2 regions of the Kocuria sp. LHG3120 genome follow, and region 1 is predicted to be linked to the other one. Evidence: predicted binding sites of a transcription regulator. Region 1 holds the regulator's gene; the other holds the start of a gene.
The links. Region 1 encodes HspR, which represses chaperone genes until heat shock. Its sites were predicted from a motif close to AAGTTGAGTCNNNNNGACTCAACTT; they were not measured.
Positions count from the first base shown of each region.

Region 1 (6,230 bases):
CCGCGGCCGGAGGCGATGTCCGAGACCACCGCGCGGGCGATCACGACGCCGGCCGCCCCGGCGAGTCCCTGCACCGCCCGCAGGACCAGCACCGTCCCGATGGTCGGGGCCAGGACCACGGCGACGGAGCTGAGCAGGAACAGCGCGTTGCCGGCCACCATGAGCCGGTGCCGGCCCAGCACGTCGGACACGGGCCCGAGCAGGAACTGCCCCACGGCCATGCCGACCATGTACGTGGTCAGCGTCAGCTGCACCGCGGAGGCCGACGCCCCGAAGTGCCCGGCCATGGCAGGCATCGAGGCCAGGTACATGTCCGTGGCCATCGGGCTCACCGCGCTGAGGATCCCCAGCGCCGCCACCAGCACCACCCGGTCCTTGCCGCCGGAGAGGCGCAGGCGGGAGCGCACGGGGTCGTCGGGCGGCGATGAGCTCACGGGAGGTCCTTCGGCACGGGTCGGCAGGGCGGGCGCGGGGCGCGCCTCATGCTATCGACGCCGCGACGTGGCGAAGGACGAGGGAGAGACATGCGGGACGAGGACGAGGGACTGCGACTGCGACAGCGACAATGTCCTCATGAGACTCGCCGTGTACACCGGGGCATCCCTCGGCTCCGACCCCCTGTTCCCCGAGGCCGCCCGGGCCTTCGCCACCACCCTCGCCCGCCGCGGCGTGGGCGTCGTCTACGGCGGCGGCCACGTGGGGCTGATGGGCGTCGTCGCCGACGCCGCCCTGGCCGCCGGGGGCGAGGTGGTCGGGGTCATGCCGCAGTCGCTCGTCGACGACGAGACGGCCCACACGGGGCTGACCGAGCTGCGCATCGTCCGGACGATGCACGAGCGCAAGGCGGAGATGGCCGCCCTCGCCGACGGGTTCGTGGCCCTGCCGGGCGGCCTGGGCACCCTCGAGGAGATCTTCGAGGCGTGGACCTGGCTGCAGGTGGGGGTGCACGCCAAGCCGGTCGGTTTCCTGGACGTGGCCGGCTACTGGAGGCCCCTGCTGGACGCGGTGGCCTCGATGTCCGCGGCCGGTCTCGTGCGCCCCGAGTACCGGGACGCAGCCGTGGTCGCCCAGGACGCCGACGAGCTGCTCGCCCGGTTCGCGGCGTGGGAGGCGCCCCGCCGGCGCTGGTCCGAGCCGCCCGTTCCCGGCGCCGACGCGCCCGCCGTCCGCCCAGCCCCTAGGATGTAGGGCGATGAGCGAGCACACCCCTTCCCCCGCCGAGGGCCCCGCACAGGGCCCCGTCCCCGAGGCGTTCCACCGCCGGCCGTACTCCTTCGTGCGCCGCGGCGACCGCCTCACCGCCCGCCGCCAGAAGGCCTGGGACGACTGGGCGCCCACCCGGGTGCTCGACGTCCCGCGCGTGCGCACGGACACCTCCGTCCACCCCGACCACGAGTTCGACGCGGCCGCGGCCTTCGGGCGCGAGGCGCCGCTGGTCGTGGAGGTCGGCTCCGGGCTCGGCGAGGCGGTCGTGCACGCCGCCGCCCAGGACCCGGCGCGGAACTACCTCGCCGTCGAGGTGTACAAGCCCGGGATCGCGGATCTGCTGCTCAAGGCGGCCCAGGCCGGGGTGGACAACGTCCGCGTGGCGCAGGCCAACGCGCCCGAGGTCCTGGAGCACATGCTCGCCCCGGCCTCGGTCGACGAGCTGTGGGTGTTCTTCCCGGACCCCTGGCACAAGACCCGCCACCACAAGCGGCGCCTGGTCTCCCCCGCGTTCGCCGAGCTCGCCGCCCGGGTGCTCGTCCCGGGCGGGCTGTGGCGGCTCGCCACGGACTGGCAGGAGTACGCCCTGGTGATGCGCGAGGTCCTCGACGCGTCCCCGCAGTTCGAGAACGTCCACCCGGGCCCGCTCGCCGACGACGAGCACCCGGACACCGGATGGGCCCCGCGTTGGGAGGGACGGGTCCTCACGAGCTTCGAGCGCAAGGCGCAGGAGGCGGGCCGCGTCCCCCGCGACCTCGTCTACCGCCGGACGGCGTGAGCGCCGTCCCCGGCGCGGAGCGCAACGGCGTGCCCGCAGTGCCCGGCGCGGAGCGGGACGGCTTCGTCGTCGTGCCCCCGGGCGATCCCCGCACGCAGCCGCTGCTCGAGGGCCTGCACCACGAGTACGTGGAGCGCTACGGTCCCGAGATCGGGGCGGAGGAGATGGCCGAGCACCCCGTCGACGACTTCACCGCTCCCGCCGGAGCGCTCCTGCTCCTCCTCGAGGGCGGCACGACGGTGGGCGGCGGCGCGTTCCGCCGGCACGACGACGCCACGGCGGAGCTCAAACGGGTGTGGACCGCCCCGGCGCACCGCCGGCGGGGGATCTCGCGGCGGGTCCTGGCCGAGCTCGAGCGGCTCGCCGCCGCGGCGGGCTACCGGCGCATCCACCTCACCACGGGCAGCCGCCAGCCGGAGGCGGCCGCCCTGTACCGCAGCAGCGGGTACGTCCTGCTGCCCGGGACCGCCCGGGTCTATCCGGGCGGCGTGTACGACGTGGGCTTCGAGAAGCACCTGCGCTGACCGCCCGGCCCGGGCGCCGGTGCGGCTCAGCGCTCCTGCTGGCGCGGGGGCCGGTACAGCACCACGGCCTGCGAGATCTTGCGGGCCCGGGGGCGGGCGCCGCGGGCCATGCGCACCACGTCCCCGCCGACGCCGGCGGCGAAGATCCGCGAGGACTCCTCGGCCCGGTCCCGGGCGTCCTCGAGCTCCCGGGACAGCTCCGCCACCCGCGACCGCAGGGCCGCGACCTGGTTCTCCAGCTGGAGGATGCGCCGGATGCCCTCGAGGGACACGCCCTGCTGGGACAGCACCTGGATCTGCTGCAGCTTCTCGATGTCGCGCTGCGAGTAGCGGCGGGCGCGGCCGGGGGCCCGGGACGGCCTGACGAGGCCGAGCCGGTCGTACTGGCGCAGCGTCTGCGGGTGCATCTCCGCGATCTCCGCGGCCACGGAGATCACGAACAGCGGCTGGTCGGCGTCCAGTGCCATCTCACACCCGTGCCTTCTCGGCCAGGCGGGCCCGGGGGTCCTCGTCCGCGGTCGCCTCGGCGAACGCCCGGGCGGCGGCCTGCGCCTGCTCGTCCAGCTCGGCCGGCACGTGCACCTCGACCGTCACGATCAGGTTGCCCGTGCCCTTGGCCGTGCCGAACCCGCGCCCCTTGACGCGGAAGCGCCGGCCCGAGGATGTGCCCGCCGGGACCTTCACGCGCACGGTGCCGCCGTCCAGCACGGGCACCTCGATGGTGGCGCCCAGGGCCGCCTCGGGGAACGTGATCGGCACGGTGACCTCGACGTCGTCCGTGCCCTCGACGCGCCGGAAGAAGGGGTGCGGGGTCACGTGGACGGTGACGTAGAGGTCGCCGGCGCCGCCTGCACCCGAGTGGCCCTTGCCGGCGAGCTTGAGCTTCTGCCCGTCGCGCACGCCGCGCGGGATCCGCACCGTGGTCTCCTGGCCGTTGCCCCGGCGCAGCTTGACCGTGGTGCCGTGCACCGAGGAGCGGAACGGGATGGTCGTCTCCGTCCGGATGTCCTCCCCGCGCGCCGGCGGGGCCTGGTAGCCGCCGTAGCCGCCCGGCGCCCCGTACCCGGTCTGACCGCCGAACTGGGCGAACAGGTCCTCGAACCCGCCCGGGCCGCCGGGGCCGCCCGCGCCGCCGGTGGAGTAGGTCGTGCGGCGGCGGCGTCCTCCGCCGCCTCCGCCGAAGATGTCGCCGAAGAGGTCCTCGAAGTTGGCCGAGCCCCCGGCGCCGCCGGGGCCGCCGGCGGTGAAGCGCGCCCCGGAGCCCATTGCGCGGATCGCGTCGTACTGCTTGCGCTCCTCGGGGTCGGAGAGCACGGAGTTCGCCTCGGTGATGTCCTTGAACCGCTGCTCGGCCTCCGCGTCCCCCGGGTTCTGGTCCGGGTGGTACTGGCGGGCGAGCTTGCGGTAGGCCTTCTTGACGTCGGCGGCGGACGCGTCCTTGGAGACGCCGAGAATGCTGTAGAAGTCCTTGTCGATCCAGTCCTGGCTGGCCATGACGCCTCCTTTCTGTGGGGCCGGTCGGGGTCCTGCGGAGCAGGACCCGGTGGTGGTCCGGGGGTCGTCCCCGGCGCCGCGGCGCCGGGGACGGGTGGACGGGTCAGGGGAGGCCCGAGGGACGGGCCTCCCCTGACGTCGCCGGGATCAGGCCGGGTCCGGCCTCACTCGGCGACCGCGACGGCGACCTGGGCCGGCCGCACCACGCGCTCGCCGATCCGGAAGCCGGAGCGCAGCACCATCGAGACCTGGTCCGGCTCGACCTCGCTCGTGGGCTGCTGCAGCACCGCCTCGTGGACGTTGGGGTCGAACTTCTCCCCGACCTCCCCGAGGCGCACCAGCCCGTGCCGCACGAGGGTCTCCTCGAGCTTGTTCGCGATCGCCGCGAACGGGCCGTCGGTGAGGTCGCCCGCCTGCCGGGCCGCGTCGATGTCGTCGAACACCGGCAGCAGCGTCTGCAGGAGGTCGCCCGTCACGAAGGTCCGCAGCTGCTCCTTCTCGCGCGCCGTGCGGTGCTTGAAGTTCACGAACTCGGCCTGCAGCCGGCGCAGCTCCTCGAGCCGCTCCTCGGCGAGGGCCGCCGCCGGGGAGTCCTCCGCGGCGGCCGGCGCCGGTGCGGCGTCCCCGGACTCCGCCTCCGTCGACTGTGGCGTCGAGAGGATGTCGTCCACCGTCAGGCCCTCCGGCCCGGCCTCCTCGCGGGGGCCGGCGCCGGAGTCCTGCGCGGACTGCTCGCCGGGGTGCGCGGCGTGGTCGCCGGGAACGCTCCCGGCGCCGTGGTCGTCCGCGTTCTCGTCGGGTCCTGGCGTGGGGTCGGGCATGCTCACTTCTTCTCGTCCTCGTCGTCGACGACCTCGGCGTCGACGATGTCCTCGTCACCGGTGGCACCGGTGGCGCCCGCACCCGGGGCGCCCTCGGCGCCCTCGGTCTGCGACTGCGCGTAGAGGGCCTCGCCGAGCTTGGTCTGGGACTGCTGCAGCTTGTCGTAGGCCGACTTCACGGCGTCCTCGTCCTCGCCCTCGAGCGCCTTCTTCAGGGCGTCGACGTCCGCCTGCACCTCGGACTTGACGTCCGCGGGCAGCTTCTCGTCGTTGTCCTTCAGGAGCTTGTCGACGGAGTACGCCTGCTGCTCCGCGTTGTTGCGCAGGTCGGCCGCCTCGCGGCGCACCCGGTCCGCCTCGGCGTTGGCCTCGGCGTCCTTGACCATCCGGTCGATGTCCTCCTTGGAGAGGGAGGACCCGCCCGTGATGGTCATCGACTGCTCGGTGCCGGTGCCCTTGTCCTTCGCGGAGACGTGCACGATGCCGTTGGCGTCGATGTCGAAGGTGACCTCGATCTGCGGCATCCCGCGCGGGGCGGGGGCGATGCCGGTCAGCTCGAAGGTGCCCAGGTTCTTGTTGTCCCGGGTGAACTGGCGCTCGCCCTGGAAGACCTGGATGGACACGGACGGCTGGTTGTCCTCGGCGGTGGTGAAGGTCTCGGACCGCTTGGTGGGGATCGCCGTGTTGCGCTCGATGAGCTTGGTCATCACGCCGCCCTTGGTCTCGATGCCCAGCGACAGCGGGGTCACGTCGATCAGCAGCACGTCCTTGCGGTCGCCCTTGAGCACGCCCGCCTGGATCGCGGCGCCGACGGCGACGACCTCGTCCGGGTTCACGCCCTTGTTGGGCTCCTTGCCGGCCAGGCGCTGGACGGTCTCCGCGACGGCGGGCATGCGGGTCGAGCCGCCCACCAGCACCACGTGGTCGATGTCGGACACGGAGATGCCGGCCTCGGCGATGACGTCCTTGAACGGCTTCTCGGTGCGCTCGAGCAGGTCCCGGGTGAGCTCCTCGAACTTGGCGCGGGTGAGGCGCTCGTCCAGGTGCACCGGGCCCTCGGGGGTCACGGACAGGTACTGCAGGGAGATGCTGGTGCTGGTCGCGGAGGACAGCTCCTTCTTGGCCTGCTCCGCGGTCTCCTTCAGGCGCTGCAGGGCGATCTTGTCCTTGGACAGGTCCGCGCCGGTCTTCGACTTCACCTGCGCCAGCAGCCAGTCGACCACGCGCTGGTCCCAGTCGTCGCCGCCGAGGCGGTTGTCGCCGGCGGTCGAGCGGACCTGGATGGTGGAGAAGTCGTCCTCGTCCTTGCCGACCTCCAGCAGGGAGACGTCGAAGGTGCCTCCACCGAGGTCGAAGACCAGGATGAGCTCGTCCTCCTTGCCCTTCTCCAGGCCGTAGGCGAGCGCC
Region 1 covers NZ_JAFCWG010000003.1:43,358-49,587, forward strand. Annotated here, with positions in the region: gene ACP7CD_RS07110 (multidrug effflux MFS transporter) at 1-434, opposite strand, end outside; gene ACP7CD_RS07115 (TIGR00730 family Rossman fold protein) at 574-1,188, shown strand; gene trmB (tRNA (guanosine(46)-N7)-methyltransferase TrmB) at 1,193-1,984, shown strand; gene ACP7CD_RS07125 (GNAT family N-acetyltransferase) at 1,981-2,508, shown strand; gene ACP7CD_RS07130 (heat shock protein transcriptional repressor HspR) at 2,535-2,975, opposite strand; gene ACP7CD_RS07135 (DnaJ C-terminal domain-containing protein) at 2,977-4,002, opposite strand; gene ACP7CD_RS07140 (nucleotide exchange factor GrpE) at 4,167-4,829, opposite strand; gene dnaK (molecular chaperone DnaK) at 4,826-6,230, opposite strand, start outside.

Region 2 (6,230 bases), on a different contig from region 1:
GGTCATCGCCGCGAACCGGCCCGTGACCCGGGCGATGGCCGAGACCGTGAAGGACATCTTCACCGAGGTCGTCGTGGCCCCCGGCTTCGAGCCGGCGGCCCTGGAGATCCTGCAGGCCAAGAAGAACATCCGCCTGCTCGAGCTGCCCGAGGGCTTCGAGCGGGACGTCCTCGAGTACCGGCAGATCTCCGGCGGCGCGCTGCTGCAGGTCTCGGACCGGCTCGACGCCGCGGGCGACGACCCCGCCGGCTGGACGCTGGCCGCGGGGGAGCCGGCGGACGAGCGGACGCTCGCCGACCTCGCCTTCGCGTGGACGTCGCTGCGGGCGGTGAAGTCCAACGCGATCCTGCTCGCCGACCGCGGTGCGTCCGTGGGCATCGGCATGGGTCAGGTCAACCGCGTGGACTCCTGCAAGCTCTCCGTGGAGCGGGCCAACGCCCTGGGCGAGGACGGCGCCGAGCGCGCGCGCGGCGCCGTGGCGGCCTCGGACGCGTTCTTCCCGTTCGCGGACGGCCTGCAGGTGCTCCTCGACGCCGGCGTGCGCGCCGTGGTCCAGCCCGGCGGCTCGATCCGGGACGAGGAGGTCGTGGCCGCGGCCGAGGCCGCCGGCGTGACGATGTACTTCACCGGGGCGCGGCACTTCTTCCACTGAGCCGTCTCCCGGACGGCATGCCCCGCGCACGGCAGCGGCCGCACTCCCCGTGGGGAGTGCGGCCGCTGCCGTGCGTGCCGCCCGTGCCGGAGCGCGCGGTCGGCCCGCGCGCTCCGCTCAGGCGCTCAGCTCACGCGCTGAGCGAGGAGAGGACCCGGTTGAAGGTCTCCGAGGGACGCATCACCGAGAACGTCTTGGCGTCGTCCGGGCGGTAGTAGCCGCCGATGTCGGCGGGCCGGCCCTGCACGGAGAGCAGCTCCTCGTTGATCGCGTCCTCGTTGGCCGCCAGCTGCTCCGCCACGGAGGCGAAGGCCTGCGCCAGCTCGGCGTCCTCGTCCTGGCGGGCCAGCTCCTGGGCCCAGTACAGGGCCAGGTAGAAGTGGCTGCCGCGGTTGTCGATCTCGCCGGCCTTCCGGCTCGGGGACTTGTTCTCCTCGAGGAACGTGCCCGTGGCCCGGTCGAGGGTCTCACCGAGGATCCGGGCGCGCTCGTTGTCGGCCGTGGTCGCCAGGTGGTCGAGGCTCGCGGCGAGGGCGAGGAACTCCCCGAGGCTGTCCCAGCGCAGGTGGTTCTCCTCCACCAGCTGCTGGACGTGCTTCGGCGCGGACCCGCCGGCGCCGGTCTCGAAGAGCCCGCCGCCGTTGATGAGCGGGACCACCGAGAGCATCTTCGCGGAGGTGCCCAGCTCGAGGATCGGGAACAGGTCCGTCAGATAGTCGCGCAGCACGTTGCCGGTGACCGAGATGGTGTCCTCGCCGCGGCGGATCCGCTCGATCGAGAACGCGGTGGCCTCCTCGGGGGACATGATCTCGATCTGCAGGCCCTCGGTGTCGTGCTCGGTCAGGTACTGCTCGACCTTGGCGATGAGGTTGGTGTCGTGGGCGCGCGTGCGGTCCAGCCAGAACACGGCCGGCGTCGCGGAGGCCCGCGCGCGGGTCACGGCGAGCTTGACCCAGTCGCGGATCGCGACGTCCTTCGTCTGGCACGCCCGCCAGATGTCCCCGGGGGAGACCTCGTGCTCGATGAGCACGGCGCCGGAGGAGTCGACGACCTGGACGGTGCCCTGCACGGGGATCTCGAAGGTCTTGTCGTGGGAGCCGTACTCCTCCGCCTTCATCGCCATGAGGCCGACGTTGGGCACGGAGCCCATGGTGGTCGGGTCGAACGCGCCGTGGGCGCGGCAGTCGTCGATGACCACCTGGTAGACCCCGGCGTAGGAGCTGTCCGGCAGCACCGCGAGGGTGTCCGCCTCCTCGCCCTCGGGGCCCCACATGTGGCCGGAGGTGCGGATCATGGCCGGCATCGACGCGTCGACGATGACGTCGGAGGGCACGTGCAGGTTCGTGATGCCCTTGTCGGAGTTCACCATGGCGAGCTTCGGGCCCTCGGCGAGGCCCTTGTCGATCGCGGCCCGCACGTCGTCGCGCACGTCGGCCGGCAGGGCGTCGAGGCCGTTGAGGATCGCCGCGAGCCCGTTGGCGGGGGAGAGACCCGCCTTCTCGAGGGCCGCGCCGTGGGCGGCGAAGAGCTCCGGGAAGAACGCCTCGATGACGTGGCCGAAGATGATCGGGTCGGAGACCTTCATCATGGTGGCCTTCAGGTGCACCGAGAGCAGGACGTCCTCCCGCTTGGCGCGCTCGACCTGCTCCGCGAGGAACGCGTCCAGGGCGGCGGCCCGCATCACGGTGCCGTCGACGACCTCGCCGGCCAGCACGGGGACGGACTCCTTGAGCACCGTGGTGCTGCCGTCCTCGGCCACCAGGCGGATCGTCAGGGTGTCGTCGCCGTCCATGACCACGGACTTCTCGTTGTCCCGGAAGTCGTCGGCGCCCATCGTGGCGACGTTCGTCCTCGACTCCGCCGTCCACTCGCCCATGCGGTGCGGGTTCTTGCGGACGTAGTTCTTGACCGAGGCGGGGGCGCGGCGGTCCGAGTTGCCCTCGCGCAGCACCGGGTTGACGGCGGAGCCCTTGATCTTGTCGTAGCGGGCCCGGGTCTCCTTCTCCTCCTCGGTGCGGGGCTCGTCCGGGTAGTCGGGGAGGGCGACGCCCTGCTCCTGCAGCTCCTTGACCGCGGCCTTCAGCTGCGGGACGGAGGCGGAGATGTTGGGCAGCTTGATGATGTTGGCCTCGGGCTTCTTGGCCAGCTCGCCCAGCTCGGCGAGGGCGTCGTCCACCCGCTGCTCCTCGGGGAGGCGGTCGCCGAACGCGGCGATGATGCGCCCGGCCAGGGAGATGTCGCGGGTCTCCACCTCGACGCCGGCGGTCGAGGCGTAGGCCTCGATGATCGGCTTGAAGGAGTAGGTGGCGAGCAGGGGCGCCTCGTCGGTGCGGGTGTAGATGATCTTGGCCATGTGCGGGCTGTCTCCCAGGATGTCGTCGGATCGGTGGTGGTGCTTCCTGGTGCCAAGATACCCGAGGCGGCGCCCCGCCCGCTGGCCGGGCCCGCCGTCCGGCCGGAGGCCGCGGGCGGCCCGGGCACGGCGGCGGGCCCGTTCCCCGCGGGGAACGGGCCCGTGGCCGTGGGGCCCCGCCCGGGGGGCGTGCCGGTGCCGGGGGCCGGGCTCAGCCCTCCGTGGACTGGGTGGACCCGGCGCCGTTGACGAGCTCGCCCTCGCCGATCACGCGGTCGCCGGACTCGTCCCGGCCCTCGCCCAGGGCCTGCTGCTCGCCCTGGCCGGAGACCACCTGGATCTTGCGCGGCTTGGCCTGCGCCGAGACGGGGATCGTGACCGTGAGCACGCCGTTGTCGTAGTTCGCCGCGATGTTCTGGATGTCGATGCCCTGGCCCAGGTTGAGCTGGCGGACGAACGAGGAGCTCTGCCGCTCCCGGGTGATCCACTGGACGTCCTGCACCTCGGGCAGCTCCCGCTCCGCGCGGATCGTCAGCAGCTGGCCGTCGACGTCGACGTCGACGCTCTCCGGGTCGATGCCGGGCAGGTCCGCCCGGAGGATGTACTGGTCGCCGTCCCGGTACAGGTCCATGGGCATCTCGCGCAGGCCCTGCCGGGCGAACAGCGAGGCGGCGAGCCGGTCGAAATCGTTGAACGGGGTGAACATCGTGGCCACGTCAATCATCTCCTCAACCATATGAGCAATGTCTTCGACATTTTGTTGAGTCCGATCAACTCAACTGTGGACCATGATAATCCCGCTCCCCGCGGTCTTCAACGGGTCCCGGCCCCCATCGCCCAGGGCGAACCGCCCTCAGCGGGCGTCGTGGGGATACCGCACGCCGATCTGCGCCCGCACCCGGTCGAAGAGCTCCACGAGCTCGAGGGAGTCGGCCCACGGCATCACGGGGGACTCGAGCAGGCCCTGCTGCACGCAGCGGGTGGCCTCGCGCATCTCGAACACGTATCCGGCGCCCGCCACGTCCACGCGCTCCACGACGGGGGCGGCGCCCGTGCGGGCGCCCTCGGCGGTCTGCAGCACCAGGGTGGTCGGGCAGTTGATCCGTCCGTCCACCCGCAGCCAGCCGTCCGTGCCGCTGATCGTCACCTGGTGGGGGACCGTGGCGGACAGGGTGCCGCTCACGTGCGCCCGGCCGTGCCCGAAGTCCAGGGTCAGGGCGGTGTCCAGGTCCACGTCCGTGGCGCCGAGCTCCGCGCGGGCGCTCCAGCGCTCCGGGGCCCCCAGGACCGCCGAGGTCCACGTCAGGGGGTAGACCATCATGTCCAGCAGCACCCCGCCGCCGTCGGCCCGGCGGAACAGGCGGTGGGCCGGGTCCAGGGCCCGGTGCGTGCCGATGGACCCCTCGACCGAGCGGACCCGGCCGAGCCGGCCCTCCCGGACCCAGCGCATCGCGGTGCGGAAGCCGGGGGTCATGCGGGTCCAGACGGCTTCCATGAGGAAGACGCCGTGCTCGCGGGCCAGGTGGAACAGGTCGCGGACCTCCGCCGCGGTCATGGCGAGGGCCTTCTCGCACACCACGTGCTTGCCGGCCCGCAGCAGCGCCGAGACGTCCCGGTGGTGGTAGCCGTGCGGGGTGGCCACGTAGACGATCTCCACGTCCGGGTCGGCCGCGAGTCGGTCCAGTCCCGTGCTCGTGGCGGTGCCGCCGTAGGCCCGCTCCACCCCGTGCCGGCGGGCGAAGTCCTCGGCGCGGTCCTGGTCCCGCGAGCTCACGGCCACGAGCCGGGCGTCGGGCAGCGCCGCGATGTCCGGGACCACCTTCTCCGCGATGTCGGCGGTGCTGACCACGCCCCATCCGAGCGTGCGGCCGGTCGCGGTGCCGGGGTCGTCCAGGTGGGCGGCGTCGAGGGAGGCGTCGACGAACGGGCTGAGGGTCTGGGCAGGCATGGGCGCATTCTGCCACGCCGCCCGCCGCCGGGGTCCCGCCCGCCGGCTCCGATCGAACGTCCGTTCGTGGCGTAGGCTGAGGGCGTGCCCCGGGTGAGCCAGCAGTACAAGGACGAGCGCCGCCGCGAGATCGTGGCCGCCGCCAGTGAGTGCTTCCTCGAGCACGGCTACGAGGGGGCGTCGATGCACCGCATCATCGCCGCCACGGGGCTGTCCGCGGGGGCGCTCTACAACCACTTCCCGAGCAAGCAGGAGCTCGTGGCCGCGGCCGCCCGCGCGGCCCTGGACCGGGTCCTCGCGGCCGCGGAGGACGAGCCCGGCCCCGACCCCGCGGCGTGGGTCGTGGGACTGCTGGAGCGGCTGGCCGCGGATCCCGCCACCACCCGCCTGCTGCTCATCACGTGGGGCGGGGCGGTGAGCGACCCCGGTCTGGCCGCGCTGGCCGGGGAGCACCTGGGGCGCGTGCGGGACCGGGTGGAGGAGCGCTACGGACGGTGGGCGGTCGAAGAGCTGGGCCTCGACGACGACGCGGCCCGCGAGTGGGCCGGCATGTTCGCCCAGGCCATCCTCTCGGTGCTGCAGGGCTGGGTGGTGCAGTCCTGCCTGCTGCCCGGCTTCGACCACGGCGCGTACCTGGACTACGCGCGCACCCTCGCGGCGCAGTGACGGGCCGCCGGGCCCGGCTCAGGCGGTGAGCCGGCGGTGCTCGGCGGAGAGCCGGACGTAGGTGCGCGCGTTGGCGCGGACCTTCTCCTGCTCCTCGTCCGTGAGCTCGCGCCGGACCCTGCCCGGCACCCCCGCCACGAGGGACCGGGGCGGCACCACGGTGCCCTCGAGGACGACGGCGCCCGCGGCCACCAGCGAACCCGTGCCGATCACGGCGCCGTTGAGGACGGTCGCGTTCATCCCGATCAGGACCTCGTCCTCCACGGTGCACCCGTGCACCACGGCGCCGTGGCCGACGCTCACGTCCGCGCCGATCGTGCAGGGGTGGCCGGGGTCGGAGTGGACCACCACGTTGTCCTGCAGGTTGGACCGCGCGCCCAGCCGGACGGGGGAGCGGTCGCCGCGCACCACGGCGCCGTAGAAGACCCCGGACTCCGGTCCCAGCTCGGCGTCGCCCACGACCGTGGCGGTCGGGGCCACGAAGGCGGAGGAGTCGATCCGGGGCTCGTGCCCCCCGTGCGGGAGGACCGTGCCGGGCGTCGTGGAGTGTGCCATGGGCCCAGCCTAGCGGCGGGCCCGCCGCCCGCGGCTCAGACGCCCTGCCGCGTGAC
Region 2 covers NZ_JAFCWG010000006.1:122,928-129,157, forward strand. Annotated here, with positions in the region: gene purH (bifunctional phosphoribosylaminoimidazolecarboxamide formyltransferase/IMP cyclohydrolase) at 1-652, shown strand, start outside; gene ACP7CD_RS13000 (NADP-dependent isocitrate dehydrogenase) at 783-3,005, opposite strand; gene ACP7CD_RS13005 (Hsp20/alpha crystallin family protein) at 3,217-3,729, opposite strand; gene ACP7CD_RS13010 (Gfo/Idh/MocA family protein) at 3,859-4,953, opposite strand; gene ACP7CD_RS13015 (TetR/AcrR family transcriptional regulator) at 5,047-5,619, shown strand; gene ACP7CD_RS13020 (gamma carbonic anhydrase family protein) at 5,638-6,174, opposite strand; gene ACP7CD_RS13025 (beta-phosphoglucomutase family hydrolase) at 6,210-6,230, opposite strand, start outside.
Region 2: ACP7CD_RS13005 (Hsp20/alpha crystallin family protein) is a predicted target of HspR. The motif match lies at 3,763-3,787, and genes of this name have one in related genera.